2 linked regions of the Pelodictyon luteolum DSM 273 genome follow. Each later gene encodes a partner of the first gene's protein in a complex. Links are inferred from orthologs where the notes say so. Each region holds a gene or a part of one and is shown on either strand. Other genes may lie near its edges.

Region 1 (7,575 bases):
GCTCTCAGATGATGACATAGTCCTTATTTCCGTTTACAATGTAATTAATGCACTTTATTGCATGTAAAAACCCTCCCCATCGTCAAACGCCAGAAACCCGCCGGTCTCGAGAGACCTGCGGCATGCTCCGGGGGGAGCACACAATTCACTTCTCAATGTAACAATGACACGCAATAACGATAACGAAGGACTTTCATTCACGTCGAGCAGAATCAAAAAAATAGGCATACTGACCTCAGGGGGCGATGCGCCCGGCATGAATGCCGCCATCAGGGCGGCAACCCGGTCAACCATAGCCGCAGGACGGGAGGCCGTCGGCATCCTCCGTGGCTACCAGGGCATGATTGATGGGGAGTTCCTCCCTCTGCAGTCATCGGACGTCAGCGGCATCCTGCAGCTCGGCGGAACCATGCTCAAGACGGCCCGCTGCAAAGCATTCCGCACGCCCGAAGGACGCCGCAAGGCCGGGGAGCAGCTGAAGGCCGCGGCCATCGACGCCGTTATCGTCATCGGCGGCGACGGCTCGTTCACCGGAGCCTGGGTCATGTCGCAGGAGTGCGACATCCCGTTCGTCGGCATTCCAGCCACCATCGACAACGACATGTACGGAACAGACTATACCATCGGTTATGAAACGGCCCTGAACTCTGTGGTCTGCGCAGTCGACAAAATCAAGGACACGGCCCGCTCGCACGGACGGATCTTCTTCATCGAGGTCATGGGCCACGAAGCCGGCCTCCTCGCCCTCAACGGCGGAATCGCCTGCGGAGCCGAGGTCATCCTCATTCCCGAATCGAAAGCCCAGCACGACGAACTGCAGAAATTCCTGGAGAAGGGATACCGCGACAAGGAGTCCAGCGGCATCGTCATGGTGGCCGAAGGCGACGAGGCCGGGGGCGCCCTGCACATCGCCGAACAGGCCCAGAGGGATCACCCCGACCTCGATGTGCGCATCTCGATCCTCGGCCATATCCAGCGTGGCGGAAGCCCCGTGGCCAGGGACCGGATCAACGCCACACGGATGGGCATCGCCGCCGTTGACGCCCTCCTGAACGACCAGAAAAGCATCATGATCGGCCTCGACAACGACAGGATCGTGCATGTGACCTTCAACAAGGCGGTCAAAATGAACCACAGCATCGACACCGGCCTTTTGGAGGTGCACAACCTGCTGAACGGCATGTAGGATGCGGGGCTGTGCCCGGATAAAATCCTGCAGCCTCCGCATGCGACGCTTCTCACTCGAAACCGGAAGACTGAGGGAGGGAACACTCCGGCCCTCAACAAAGGGGGCCAAAGCCTCTGCGATGCAGGCCTGAAGCAGCTGCCGATAGAGCAGTGAAGCGCCCATAAGCGTATGCGGAAAAAGTCGGGGGAATCAGGAATTAAACCTCGAATATTCCGGATGATAGGATCGGGGTATCGGGAATACAAAAATACAACCGCATAAGCCTCTTTCGTCTCGGCTCTGTATGAACGCCGGTATGAACGCCGCACCACCCAAGGCCGCATACGCTCTCAGCAGCCGCTCACTTACCCATGCAGAACCGCCTGAAAACCGTATTGCAAAGATCTTACGCCCCCCTCACCGCCAAACCGGAGCAGTTCAGGAGGAGAGCAGATGAACCACGATGCGTACGAGGTTCTCCTTTTCCTACTATCAGATTCAGCGAAGGCTCCACGCAACCGGTCGACCACCCGATGGTCCTCTTCATAACCGAGCGGCATGAGTACCATGCCGCTTGTCTCAGGAAGGGTTACCCGCTGGTGGTCATAATCATCAAGCAAGCCGAGCGCCCGACTGTAATCACCGATGATGGCAAGCAGAGCCTTTGCCTCATCCACCTCGAGAGTGCGGCGATGAGCCGTATAGACAATAAGCTTTAATGCTCGGTTGAGCTCTTTGAGACGGGCCTGGTTAAGGGTATAACCCCGGACAACATGCTCACGAAGGGTCCGCGCCGCCCTTCAGCCTGAAATACGCTGCCGACATGCTCGCTGATGGTTCTAACATTCTTTTCGAACAATACCGACATCTGCTTCTGCATGAGCCATATCGATTCCTTTTCCAGACAAACATCGAGAGTGAGGCTCCCATCAGGGGAACTGTAGAGGAGGATCTTCCCCCTGGCATCCTGCTCCTTCATCACAAATGATGCTCAAAGCTGAAAACAAGGTCGACGCGACACACTCAAAAAACATAAGGCCATTCTTTGCCGAAAGACAACACGCTCAAGCAGGACATCGCCCCCTACTTTCCGATGCAGAACTGCCCGAATATCGTATTCAGCAGTTCTTCACTGACAACCTTTCCCGTGATTTCTCCGACATAATCGAGTGCGGAACGGAGCTCAAAGGCGATAAGTTCTGTAGCCTCACCGCCCTCTATCAGTCCGAGGGCGTTATGGAGTGCATCCGAAGCGTTGCGGAGGGCCTCGTAGTGGCGGAGGCTGGTGACGAGCACGCTGGCTTCATGGAGCTTGTCGAGCCCTTCGACCATGGATGCCATAAGGAGTTTGAGTTCCTCGATCCCTTCGCCGCTCCGTGCCGCCATGGGAACGACCGGGCTGCCTGCGGCAGTCTCCAGGGCAGCAATTCGCAGGGCGGAGTCCTTTACGAGATCGGTCTTGTTGGCAAGGAGGATCATCCGGGCTTCAGGGTGCCCGGCGCAGAGCGCCGCGGCAGACACAGCCTCCTCACGGAACCCCTCCCCCGACACATCGAGCATGTAAAGGATGAGATCCGCCTCGGATATCTTGCGGTAGCTTCGCTCTATGCCTTCGTGCTCCACATCTTCCTCTGACTCCCTAAGGCCGGCGGTGTCGGTAAGTCGGAACATGGTCTTGTCGTAAACGAAGCACTCTTCGATATAGTCCCGCGTAGTGCCCGGCATGTGGCTGACGATGGAGCGCTCCTCTCCGAGCAGCTTGTTGAGGAGGGTGGACTTGCCGGCGTTCGGGCGGCCGGCGATAACGGTAGAGACCCCTTCCGAGAGCAGCCTGCCATGCTGATAGGAATCGACAAGGCCTGAAAGCTCCGTCTGGAGCCGGATAACTTCGCCCCTGAGTTCCTCCCGGCTCTGGAACTCCACGTCCTCTTCGCTGAAGTCGAGTTCGAGCTCAAGGAGGGCGCAGGACTGCAGGAGCCCCTCCCTCATCTCCAGTAGGCGGCGCGAAAGGCCGCCCTGCATCTGCGTCACGGCCGTGCGGAATGCCCCATCGGTACGGGCGTGGATCATCTCGCCGATGGCTTCGGCCTGCAAAAGGTCGATGCGGCCGTTGAGGAAGGCGCGCCGGGTGAACTCTCCGGGTTCGGCGAGCCGGCACCCCCCGTCAAGCAGCGCGGCGAGCACCCGGCGAACCACAACGGGCCCGCCATGACAGGTAAACTCGACCATATCCTCCATGGTGAACGACGAGGGGGCCCGGAAGACGAGCGCAACGACCTCGTCGACCATCCCCTCACCATCAAAAAGCGTACCCACATGGGCAGTGAACCCTTCAGCCGCCTCGAAACTGAACGCCTTCCCGCTTTTTTTCCTGAACGCCCTGTCAGCAATACCGAAGACGCCTTTCCCGCTCATCCGGACAATGGCGAGCGCCCCGACCCCCACCGGCGTGGCGATTGCGGCTATCGGGATATCGGGCTGCTGAAGTACGACAGATGCAGGCATGGCTTCAAGAGGATATTGAAGGGTTAATGTTTAGAGCGGACAGATGATGAGCTCTTCGTGCAGGATATCATCATCCGCAGCTATTGCGGCAATGATGGCGTTGACAACGGCCATGGTGTCCATGCGTTTTTCAGGCTGTATGCTGGTCGTATCGAAAAACGGAGTATCGACGGCTCCGGGACATATGCAGGACACCCTGATGCCATGCTCCCGGAACTCCTCCTTCAGCGATGCAGACAGACCAACGAGACCGAACTTGGTGGCACAATATGCCGCAGCCCCCTTGATGCCCCGCTTGCCGGCAATCGAGGCAATGTTGATGATCATGCCACGGCGCCGTTTCTTCATCGCAGTGACCACCTCCTGAATCGCGAAAAACGGAGCTGCGAGGTTGACGGCAAGCATCCCCTCCCAGCTTTCTCGCGGGAGGGCTTCCATGTCACCGAATTCACCCCACCCGGCATTGTTCACCAGAACGTCAACCGGCGGGCCCTCCTCGCGGATCCGGCGAAACGCCTCGGCAATATCCTCGGGGAGAGAAAGATCCGCCTGAAAGGAGCGGAACCGTCCCCCGCCCGACCCGGCCGGAATAAGGGTCTTTCTCCTGCTGAGCCCTACGACATTCCCGCCTTTTTCGACAAGGGCTTCCGAAAGGGCCAGCCCTATTCCGGAGCTTGATCCGGTAACAACGATTCCTGCATCCCTGATTTCCATGGTCGTTCTCCAATCGCATTATGCAAGGGGGGATCAGTTCAAGTATACGCAATAGCTCAGAGGAAATTGCTAACTTCACCCCAAAGTCAAGGAAACCGATCAATCCCCCACGCATCATGGATGAACATACACCCAACGAATCCCTGAAAGCTGAAATCACCGCCGTTCGCCAGCGCACCCTCCCCGAACAGTTCGACCGGGTACTCAGCCTGTTGAAGGTCCTTCGCCGGGAGTGCCCCTGGGACCGCAAACAGACACCGCAGTCGCTCGCGCACCTGCTTCTTGAGGAGAGCTATGAACTGGTGGACGCCATCGACGGCAATGATGACGAGGAGTTGAAAAAAGAGCTGGGAGACCTGTTTCTGCATGTCTGCTTCCAGGCCGAGCTTGGCGAGGAGTCGGGGAAGTTCACCTTCAACGAGGTGATGGACGGCCTCTCCAGGAAACTGATCCACCGCCACCCGCATGTGTTCGCCGATACTGTCGCTGAAACAGAGGGCGATGTGCTTCGCAACTGGGAGTCGCTGAAAATGAAGGAGGGGCGCAAGCGCCTGCTTGAGGGTGTACCGAAGGCTATGTCGGAGCTGCTGCGCGCCTACCGGGTGCAGAAAAAGGTTGCGGGGGTCGGCTTCGACTGGCCGAGTGGCGAAGGGGTGCTTGAGAAGCTTGCAGAGGAGGTTCGGGAACTGCAGGAAGCTCAGGGCCCACGAGAACAGGAAGAGGAGTTCGGCGACATCCTCTTCACCCTCGTCAACTACAGCCGTTTCATCGGCACCAACCCGGAAGATGCGCTGAGAAAGGCTACGAACAAGTTCATGGGCCGGTTCGAGAACGTCGAGGATCGGGTTCAGGCATCAGGTCGCAGCTGGCAGGACCACACACCCGAAGAACTCGACACCCTCTGGCGGGAAGCAAAAAATACCCTCAGGCCGGATTCAGCCCTGCACACACCCGGAGAGAAACGCCCCGGCTGACCGGAGGTACTCTACCCCGGGGCCGTGCCCGCCGATGAATGCAGAGAAATCCACCCTCACACCTGCATCCCGGAGCCGGCGTCTATCTTCATTGCATTTTTCTTCTGTATACAACCGGTCCCTGAAACCGCGGCCAAGGTGCACCCGCCCCATCCCACCAAGCCCCTTTGCGTCGGGAGGGATGTCGCCGCCAAGCAGCATCACGGCCACCGGAGGGCGGCGACCATGAAGAGCGGCTCTTACAGCCATCGCCGCGCCCTGCGAAAATCCATGGAAAACAATCGTACCGGAAGCGCCGCCCCCGGCGGCAAGTGCGTCAAGCACCCCGTCCACATAGCCTACATTCTCTTCGATCCGCCGCAGCCGGTCCCGGGAAGTCATCCAGCTGCTGCCCTGTCCGCCGTCCCGCAAGATGACGGGATGGAGCGCCTCGATGGACAGAAGAGTCCATCGATCGCTCCCGGGAATGGAGGAAAGAAGGCGGAGCTCATCTTCTGCGGTGCCGCCGTACCCGTGAAAGCCGACCAGGTACCCCGCTGGAGTCGGGGCCCCGGAAGGGCGCAGCAGTGTGCGCCCGCCGATCGTAACCGGGATCATGTGTTCGTTCACCATTTCCTCATGCACATCTTCTGTTACCACCCTGAAAAGGAAGGGGCCGCATCCCTTGCGGCCCCTTCTTCTTTTGTTTCCCTTACATATCGAGCATCTTCAGAATGCCCCTGATCGGGATACCAACCCACTGCGGGCGGTTGTTGAGCTCGTAGTTGAGCTCGTAGACCGCCTTGTTCATAAGGTAGGCGTTCATCAGGTGTTCCCGCTGACGGGGATCCTCAGGGACGATGGCACTGCCCTCGGTGCTCTTGAAGTAGGAGTCGAGGAAGTGCTGCCCGACGGCATTGCTCCAGCGGTCGGCCCAGGGTTCCATCTGGTGACGGTCTTCAGCGCGAACAACCGATTCGTTGAGGTGGAGCACATGGAAGGCCGCATAGTCGAATGAACGGAGCATGCCGGAGATATCGCGGAAGACCGAGCGCTTGATCTTGCGTTCGGAAATCGGACGGGCCGGCTCGCCCTCGAAGTCGATGATGACGAAGTCCTTGCCGGTGAAGAGCACCTGGCCGAGGTGATAGTCGCCGTGGATCCTGATTTTCAGGGTATCGATCTTCTCCTGGCGGACCGGCTCGAACTGCTGCAGGATGTCCTTCTGGTTCCTGACGAGCAGCGAGCAGAGCTCACGCTGTTCCGGCTCCATCGAAGGCATAAGCTCCCCGATGAGGATCATGGCACGCTTTACCTGCTCGCACATCGCCTGATAGATTGAGCGCTGGTAGAGGGTGGTGAAGGGCTCCGGGGCGAACGCAGGGTCGGCGTCAAGCGAGGCCAGCGAGAGGTGCATTTCAGCGGTACGCTCGGCCAGCTTCTCGATCATGCCGAGATATGCTCCACCGATAAGCTCATGCATGAGCTCAGGGACCTCGACGGGGCTGCCGCTGAGCTGCTGCATGGACGGAAGCTCGATGCCGGCGCCAACCTTGGCCTGTACGTCTCCGAAGTAACGGGCAACCTGGCCGAGGGAGAGCTGCCATGCATCACCTTCATTCTCCACGAAATTCTGCAGGATGCCGATGGAGTAACCGGCATTGCGGCCCTGATCGTAGTTGAGCGAACCGAGGTATTTCGGGAGGCTTGCAAAACCGGTTTTTTCCGTCAGGGCGCCGCACATCTCGATTTCGGGAGAAACGCCCTTCTCGATCCGGCGGTAGAGCTTCAAACAGAGCGAATCGTGGAAGCGGATTGAGGTGTTGGTCTGCTCGACCCCCATGAGGAAGGGTTCGGGCTGCGACCCGTCCGTCACGTCGCGGAACACTTCGAGAGCGGATCCTTTCATGCCGGAAACAATACCCGCCTTTCCTTTCCACTGCTCACCGCCGACCATGATGCTGAAGAGGCGGCTGAGGAACGCGTTCTCGTAGGTAGCGTCGCACAGGTACCCGTCCACTTCCCCGACAACGGCGCGGCCGATGACCCTCCGGTAGAAGTTGTCGTCGGAAGGCGATACCTCCTCCAGTGGAACGAAGCTGACAGGCAGCTGATAGAGTTCGTTCTCTCCGCTGGAGTAGCGGACTTCGGTGACGAGAAGCTTGGCATGCTCCATACCCTCAACCGGAATGGTGTCGACGATCGAAATGCGAAGGACATTGCGCGCCTTGCCGC
Region 2 (7,502 bases), 2.2 Mb from region 1 along the record:
TGCATAACGCTGCGACATGTCGACATACTTTTTCCAGTCGCTGCGCAGAATTGGACCGTGCCCGGGACAGATGACTGAAATGTCCAGGGGTTTTATCTTTTCGATCGCCTGTATCATGTATTTGCTGAACGGTCGTAGAATCGCGTCGAAATAGTATGTGAATGCGTCGTCGAAGTCCCCTACTTCATCATCGTACATTTTTTCATTGCAGAAATGTGAACCGAACGAGTCGCAAGTAAAGAGTACGCGCTCCTCCTCAAGCCAGGTGTAGATCGTATCGGGCCAGTGGAGATTCGGGGCATTTATGAAATGAAGTGTTTTGTTTCCGAGGTCAAGCGTGTCGCCGGTTTTCACAGCGATCGAGCGGAAGTCGTGGCCGGTCTGGTCGCGAAGAAATTTCAGCGCGTTGCCGCTGCCGACAACAGTGGCATTCGGCGCAATCTTGAGCAGGTTGGCAACGTTTCCGGAATGGTCTGGCTCGGTATGGTCTACTATGATGTATTCAATCTCTGCCGGATCGGTAACCTGTTTTATCTTGGCGAGATATTCAGGCCAGAACTTCTCTTTGGTCGTTTCTACGATGGCCTTCTTCTCAGCATTGATGAAATAGGAGTTGTAGGTCGTACCGTATTTAGTCTCCATGACGATGTCAAAGGTGATAAGTCCGGGATCAAGTACGCCGATCCAGGTCACGCTTGGGCTTACCGGGAGGATGTTCTTGTCTGTCATATTGATGTTCCGTGGGTTTGATGTTGATTCTTCAGATACCTTTACTACGCTTATACTTACAGTTATCGTTCCCTCCTGGCTTAATCCCCTTCTCCGGGCGAAAGGATCAGTTCCTGAAGCTCAATGCCTTCTGGAGAAAATGAGAACAGGGTGTCATCTGAAAATATAGAGCTGTAATCCTGCGGTTTAAAGAAAGGTATGAATTTCTGGCAGTATTCATCCAGCCGTTTCAGATAGAAGGAGGTATTTTCATCCGGTTTATCCCTGCTCCATTCCGCAGCTGGTTTCCCTCGGTCGCTCGCTGCTCCGCCCTGTCCAGTTCCTGCGATGTAGTAGGTGATCCGGTCGCCTTTCGTTACCATGATGGCGGAGCGGATGGCGGTTTCGTACGTGATCGATTTTGAGCGTTTTCCTGATGCTACATCTTCCCGGTACTGCTCAAGAGAACTCTTCATGCTCTCGGTGCGTGAAAAATCAGTAATATCCAGTCCGTGGTTCAGGATCTTGTTTCTGTACTCACGGTAGAGGTCGTGAAGTCCCGTGATATCCTCGGCAAGGAGCTGTTCAAATCCCCTTCTTATGAAATCCCTTCCAAACTTCTCACCACTACGGCTGGTCAGTGAAGAACCTTTCATTTTCATTATGCCGTTATAGTCCAGCAACGCATAGTTTTTTTTCAGGTAGGAAATCATTTTTCGGAACCGACCGTCAAAACCGATGTTGATGCCATCGGGCATCAGTTCAGAGACATCCTGAACCAGGGCCCGTTCTTCTGCCTCACTCTTGACGGAGTCGGGAGGAATGAAGAGAATTCCGTCAGTATCGACTTCGATGATCCTGCATCCTCTCGATTCGAATTCACGGATCATTTTCTTTGCGATGGACTGTCCGGTGGACGTCACCCTGTCGGCCTCATCAAAATCGTTGAACAGGCCGCCGCTGAATCCGAGATACCCGTACATTGCGTTGATGAGGATCTTGAACGATCCCTGCATGGCATCGTAATTTGCAGCCAGCGAAGTATTGCCCATTCTCTTTTCTTCACCGGCAAGGGCCTTGGCTTTCAGCCTGAGTTCTCGCAGGTCACCCAGTACGCCCGGAAAGACTTTCAAACTGTCACTTTTGGGGCAGACTCCGTACGAGAGCATAATCGACGGGTATAGCGACTCCACGTCAGCATAGACGATCGGCCCCAGCACCCCTTTCCTGAACACCTCGGTATAGCCTCCCGCATGCTGCTGACCAAGTGTCGGACGGGGGACGGAATGTTTGAGGCGGAGATATTCCCTGATGAACAGAGCTTCGATTTTTGCCGCCTGTCCGATTCTTGCAGTCATTGCATAGGTGTAGGGGAGCATCTGTGAGAGGTAAAAGCTGCTTCCGGAAAGAAGGGTGGAGAGTTCCCTGGTCTCACGAACGTCATCCAGAGCATAGGCCAGGAGTCTGTCGTCCCTCGTCCGCCACATTTCGGCAATATCGCTGTACTCCACATAGGTCCTGTTTTCCGAAGCAAATCCGAAGTGCCTGGCAACAGCTTTCAGTCCATAACTCTGCATCGAACGTTTTGTAATATCATAGCTTTGGACAAGGAAGAGCGTGTCGATGACGTGGCGTCCCGGAATGTCATAAAAAGGGTAATCAATGCTGCGTTCGGCAAAGCGGATGCTTGCGGGGTAGGATTTCGGCAAGGTGCCATTCCTTCCTATGGCGAAAGGAACGCGGTGTAGTTCACAACGAGCCTGTATATAGGGTAGATCGAAACTGAAGATGTTGTGTCCTTCAATCACGTCTGGATCTTTCTCTGTGATGATTCTGACCATCTCCCGAAGAAGCTCTTTCTCGCTACGGTCACGCGAGTGGATGGCCATCTCCCATCCGCGATTGTCTGACATCGAAATGATGATGATCTCATCTTCACCGATTCCGCGACCCTTCTTTGGCGGTTTGGCCGGATCATACAGGGTTTCTATGTCAAGCTGCATCCTGTAGAGCTCGTCGAATATCATTCCTTTGAAGAATGTCTTTCCGGTCTGCATCATGTACTGGGTAACCCCATCTCCCCGACTGTATACATTCTGAATGACTTCCAGTCCTCCTTCACCGGCGTCTATCCCTCTATTATCTTGTGCATCAGGCTTCTTTCCTGCAAGATGATCCAATGCTCCGCGAGAGCTTTTCAGGTTTCTGAATATCGCCAGGCTGCGATAATGGTTATCCCCGTCAAGCTTGATCAGCCAATATTTGCTCCCGTCCACAGGGATATAGCCTTCAAGAAGGATTGCGTCGGTCAAGAAAAAAAATGGATAGAGCGGTTCGTCATGCGATGTGACGCCTTCATTCGTGCGATTGAACAGCCGGATATGCGTATCTGAGATCGGGTATGCACCGACTATCCGCTCCTCTTTGTCTTTGCCGAAGAGCAGTTCATTTTTCAGAATGTCACTGATAATTGTATCCATAGTTAACGTTCGTCTTCTTCTGCCGCAGGGCCTCTTTCCCCGGACCTATAGGGTGATGTCTGGTGTTGCTGCGCCAAGATGTTCCACGTGAAACATCTGGCGTCATTTACCGGCCGATATGAACCATCAGCACCGAGATATCTGAGGGGGAGACTCCGGAAATCCGGGAGGCTTGGCCGAGGGTCTCCGGGCGGTGGCTGATCAGTTTTTCCACTCCCTCTGAAGAGAGCCCCTTGATGCAACTGTAGTTGTATTCAGAGGGAATCTGGAGGGCATCAAGGCGCGCAATTTTATCGGCAGTAAGTAGTTCTCGTTTAAGGTATCCTTCGTACTTCAAGTCAATCTCAACCTGTTGATGGGCCTCCTTGTCCGTGCTGATGGAGAGTAGGGCCTCCCTGAAGGGCGGTAGCGAGTTCATCAGGATTTCAAGGCTCATGCCGGGACGCTTGATTGCAGCGGATATCTTCTGTCCGCTTGCGGCATGTGGCTGGCCTTGCTTCGAAATCAAGGAGTCAAGAACTTCTGCGGGAATTGCTGTTTTTTCTGTAAGTGCCTTGATCTCCCCTATGGCCCGCATTTTTGTTCGGCATCGTTCCATTGCCGCATCACTGACAAGACCTGACTGGTGCCCGAAATGCATGAGGCGGATATCGGCATTGTCATGACGGAGCATCAGGCGGTGCTCAGCCGAGGACGTGAACATCCGGTATGGCTCCTTCATCTCTTTTGTGACCAGGTCATCAACAAGAACGCCTATGTATGCATCCGAACGCTTCAGGCGAAGGGCAGGTCTCTTCAGAATGTCTGCGGCGGCATTAATCCCCGCTAGAAGTCCCTGTGCGGCCGCTTCCTCATAGCCCGAGGTTCCGTTGATCTGCCCTGCAAAGTAGAGGTTTCTGATCCTTTTCGTTTCAAGGGTGCTGTGTATCTGGTACGGAGGAAAATAGTCATATTCAATGGCATACCCGGCCCTGATCAACTTTACCTCCTCCAGTCCCTTCATTGAACGCAGGCCGTCTATCTGGATATCTTCGGGCAGGGAAGTCGAAAAACCGTTTACGTACATCTCATTGGTCTCGAACCCTTCGGGTTCAAGGAAGATATGGTGCCCTGGCCTGTCGGGAAACCTGAAGATCTTGTCTTCAATCGACGGGCAGTAGCGTGGGCCGATACCCTGTACTTTTCCCGTAAAAAGTGGAGAGCGGTCGAATCCTGTCTTCAGGATCTCATGGGTCCGTTCAGACGAATGTGTAACATAGCAGGAGAGCTGAGCCCTGCCCTTGAGGGTGGGGGTGCTGAATGAGAACGGGGGCGGGTTCTCATCTCCCTTCTGCTCCTCCACTCTGGAGTAGTCGACGCTTCTCCTGTCGATTCTCGGCGGGGTGCCTGTTTTAAGTCTTCCGGCTTCAAAACCCGCCAGTATGAGGTTCTCTGTCAGTCCCGTCACCGGGGGCTCAGCTATAGTGCGCCCCCCGGGGTAGTGGTCCATGCCGATATGGATCAGTCCGTTCAGAAATGTTCCGCAAGTCAGGATTGCGGCCCTTCCGGTGACAAGCCGTCCCGAGAGGAGCCGGACTCCGCGCAGTATTCCTTCGCGCTGTTCAATGCCAGTGACGGTATCCTGCAGAAGGTCAAGGTTGACCTCCTCCTCAAGAGCGCGCTTCATATAGGCCGTGTAAGCCACCCTGTCTGCCTGGGCTCTTGGCGAATGCATCGCAGGACCTTTACTCAGGTTGAGCATCCTGAACTGGATCCCTGTCGAATCTATCGCTTTGGCCATTTCTCCGCCTAGCGCATCGATCTCCCGGGTAATCTGCCCCTTGGCAACACCGCCGATTGCGGGATTGCATGACATCCTTGCCACGGCGTTCAGGTCCGTTGTTACGAGCAGGCATGAGAGGCCCGACCTCGACACGGCAAGCGCCGCTTCTGTGCCTGCATGTCCTGCTCCTGCAACTATGACATCATACATGGCCATCGCTCTCTGCATTCAATCAGGTTATTGCGTAAATAATTCGCATTCTTCTTGGCTTGAGTATAAAGATACGAATAAATGGAGCCATTATTCATCCGGAGCCCGCCGCGGTAAAGCTTCCCCGCCTTTGGCTGGAGGCCGCTATGCCGCCCTCCCTGCGGCGTGATTGTTAGTTAATCACTGCCCTGTTTCATATATTGGCTGATCCGTCCATTTGCTGGTAAAAGACTATGTCATCAATGAAAAACAAACGATTCAATCTGCTTCTGATCGCTGTAGTTACGCTGGTCGCCCTCTGGTCTCTCTGGCCGACCTGGCGGGACTATTCATTTTCACGCCAGCTATCCTCGCTTTCCTCACAGCAGGACAGCCTGAACTACACACTCAGCCACCGGAACGAAATTGAGGACGCCCGGCAGAAAAGCCTGAAACTCGGACTCGACCTGAAAGGGGGCATGCATCTCGTCATGGAAGTCGACCAGGTTGACCTGTTCAGCGAGAAGGCATGGAACCGTGATGCCCGGTTTGACTCTCTCATGGCAGCGGTCGCTCAAGAGGCCCGGACCAGTGATGCTGATGTGGTCGACCTGCTCACGGCTGCATTCAAAAAAGACAATATCAGGTTGAGCCGCTACTTTTACGATATCCGCAACACTGATAGCGAAATACAGGGCAAGCTCCGGAATGAGGCTGGCGATGCACTGGTGCGGGCCCGCGAAATCATCAGAAACCGCATCGACCAGTATGGCGTGGCTGAGCCGATGATCACCACGCAGGGAAACCGTAAGATCATCATCGAACTTCCGGGCGTCTCCGATGAGAACCGGATGCGCAACCTCCTGAAAGGAACCGCCAAACTTGAGTTCAGGCTCCTGCGCGAACCCGATGCCCTCATCAGGACTCTGGACCGGATCAACAGCGCCATGGCTGCGGGTACCATAGCTGCCGCTTCAACAGGAAAGCAGTCGATTTCACCTCTCTATGATCTTGTCAGTGTTTCTCCTGGTGGAAGCGCTGTCATCGATGCCCGCAACCGCGACCTTGTTTCCGCACTGCTTCGCGATGCTGCAGTCCGCGATCTTCTGCCTCCCGACAGCGAGATGCTGATTTCGGCCAGGCCCGAAACGGGCAACGACGCCCTCAGCTACCACGATCTTTATCTCGTCAAGAAGACCCCTGAACTTACCGGCGGAGTCATCACCGAAGCCAAAGCAACTTTCGGATCGCAGGGTGTGCAGCCAGAGGTGCTCATGTCGATGAATTCCGAGGGGACCTCGAAATGGGCACGCATTACCGGTGCAAATATTGGTAAACGCGTTGCCATCGTGCTTGACGGAGCAGTTTACAGCGCACCTGTCGTGCAGTCGAAAATCCCGAACGGCAACTCCGTCATCAATGGCATTCAGAGCCTCGAAGAGGCAAAGGACCTTGAAATCGTCCTGAAAGCAGGAGCACTTCCCGCTCCAGTGCGGATTATCGAGGAACGTACCGTCGGCCCCTCTCTCGGCGCTGATTACATCCGCGCAGGGTTCCAGTCGATGATCTGGGGTTTTTCGGCGGTTGTCATCTTCATGATCATCTACTACCGGACAGCTGGACTTGCAGCAGATACCGCACTTGTCCTGAACGTTCTTATCGTTCTCTCGGTCCTTGCCGGATTCAATGCCTCGCTTTCCCTACCGGGTATCGCCGGCATCGTGCTTACAATGGGTATGGCTGTGGACGCCAACGTACTGATCTATGAGCGCATCCGCGAGGAGATCGCTGATGGCCGAACGGTTACGGCCGCCGTTACGCAGGGCTATGACAGGGCATTTTCCTCCATCCTGGATTCCCATGTCACCACGCTCGCCGCAGCTTTCCTGCTCTATACTTACGGCATCGGTCCGATTCAGGGTTTCGCCGTCACCTTGATGATCGGTACGGCGGCAAGTCTTTTCACCTCCATCGTCGTCACCCGCGAGATATTCCAGTTCCTGCTTTCACGGAACAAGATGACAGCTAAAAGCTTCGGTTAATTTTTTCAATACGCACGAACCCATGAGGATTTTCAATTCAACCAGCATCAATTTTCTCCGCTATCGGAAGATCGCTTACGGAGTCTCTCTTGCGATTCTTCTTGCCGGTTTCGTTTCCCTTGCGGTGAAGGGACTCAATTACGGCATTGACTTCAGGGGCGGTTCCGAGGTGGTCATCCGCTTTGAGAAAGACGTTCCTGTCGGCGAGGTCCGCTCCGTACTCCGCGATGCCGGGGTTTCGGGAACCTTGAAGCAGTACGGCCTTGACCGCTCATTCCTTCTCAGCACGGTATTCAGCGGCGAGACCAATGATCTCAAGTT

Evidence for each region.
Region 2: the proteins of mnmE (region 1) and mnmG are in contact, whole or in part, in a solved structure (PDB 9HIP), measured with the Escherichia coli proteins. The link is inferred for Pelodictyon luteolum DSM 273 from one-to-one orthologs.

Annotation. Positions count from the first base shown.
Region 1 is NC_007512.1:2,250,101-2,257,675, forward strand. What follows is about bases 1,463-4,406. They hold mnmE (tRNA uridine-5-carboxymethylaminomethyl(34) synthesis GTPase MnmE), read right to left. Parts: upstream 3,674-4,406; coding sequence 2,252-3,673; downstream 1,463-2,251. Other genes in these bases: PLUT_RS11830 (hypothetical protein), read right to left, coding at 1,534-1,845; PLUT_RS10465 (hypothetical protein), read right to left, coding at 1,884-2,147; PLUT_RS10475 (SDR family NAD(P)-dependent oxidoreductase), read right to left, coding at 3,704-4,387. Also shown: PLUT_RS10450 (DUF1847 domain-containing protein), read right to left, coding at 1-18; pfkA (6-phosphofructokinase), read left to right, coding at 164-1,186; mazG (nucleoside triphosphate pyrophosphohydrolase), read left to right, coding at 4,504-5,361; PLUT_RS10485 (alpha/beta hydrolase), read right to left, coding at 5,323-5,973; treS (maltose alpha-D-glucosyltransferase), read right to left, coding at 6,053-7,575. UniProt on the Escherichia coli protein: Exhibits a very high intrinsic GTPase hydrolysis rate. Involved in the addition of a carboxymethylaminomethyl (cmnm) group at the wobble position (U34) of certain tRNAs, forming tRNA-cmnm(5)s(2)U34.
Region 2 is NC_007512.1:3,593-11,094, forward strand. What follows is about bases 2,728-5,598. They hold mnmG (tRNA uridine-5-carboxymethylaminomethyl(34) synthesis enzyme MnmG), read right to left. Parts: upstream 5,161-5,598; coding sequence 3,295-5,160; downstream 2,728-3,294. Other genes in these bases: PLUT_RS00025 (DNA polymerase domain-containing protein), read right to left, coding at 2,728-3,188; secD (protein translocase subunit SecD), read left to right, coding at 5,394-5,598. Outside these bases: PLUT_RS00020 (FprA family A-type flavoprotein), read right to left, coding at 1-729; more of PLUT_RS00025, read right to left, coding at 810-2,727; more of secD, read left to right, coding at 5,599-7,181; protein translocase subunit SecF, read left to right, coding at 7,204-7,502. UniProt on the Escherichia coli protein: NAD-binding protein involved in the addition of a carboxymethylaminomethyl (cmnm) group at the wobble position (U34) of certain tRNAs, forming tRNA-cmnm(5)s(2)U34.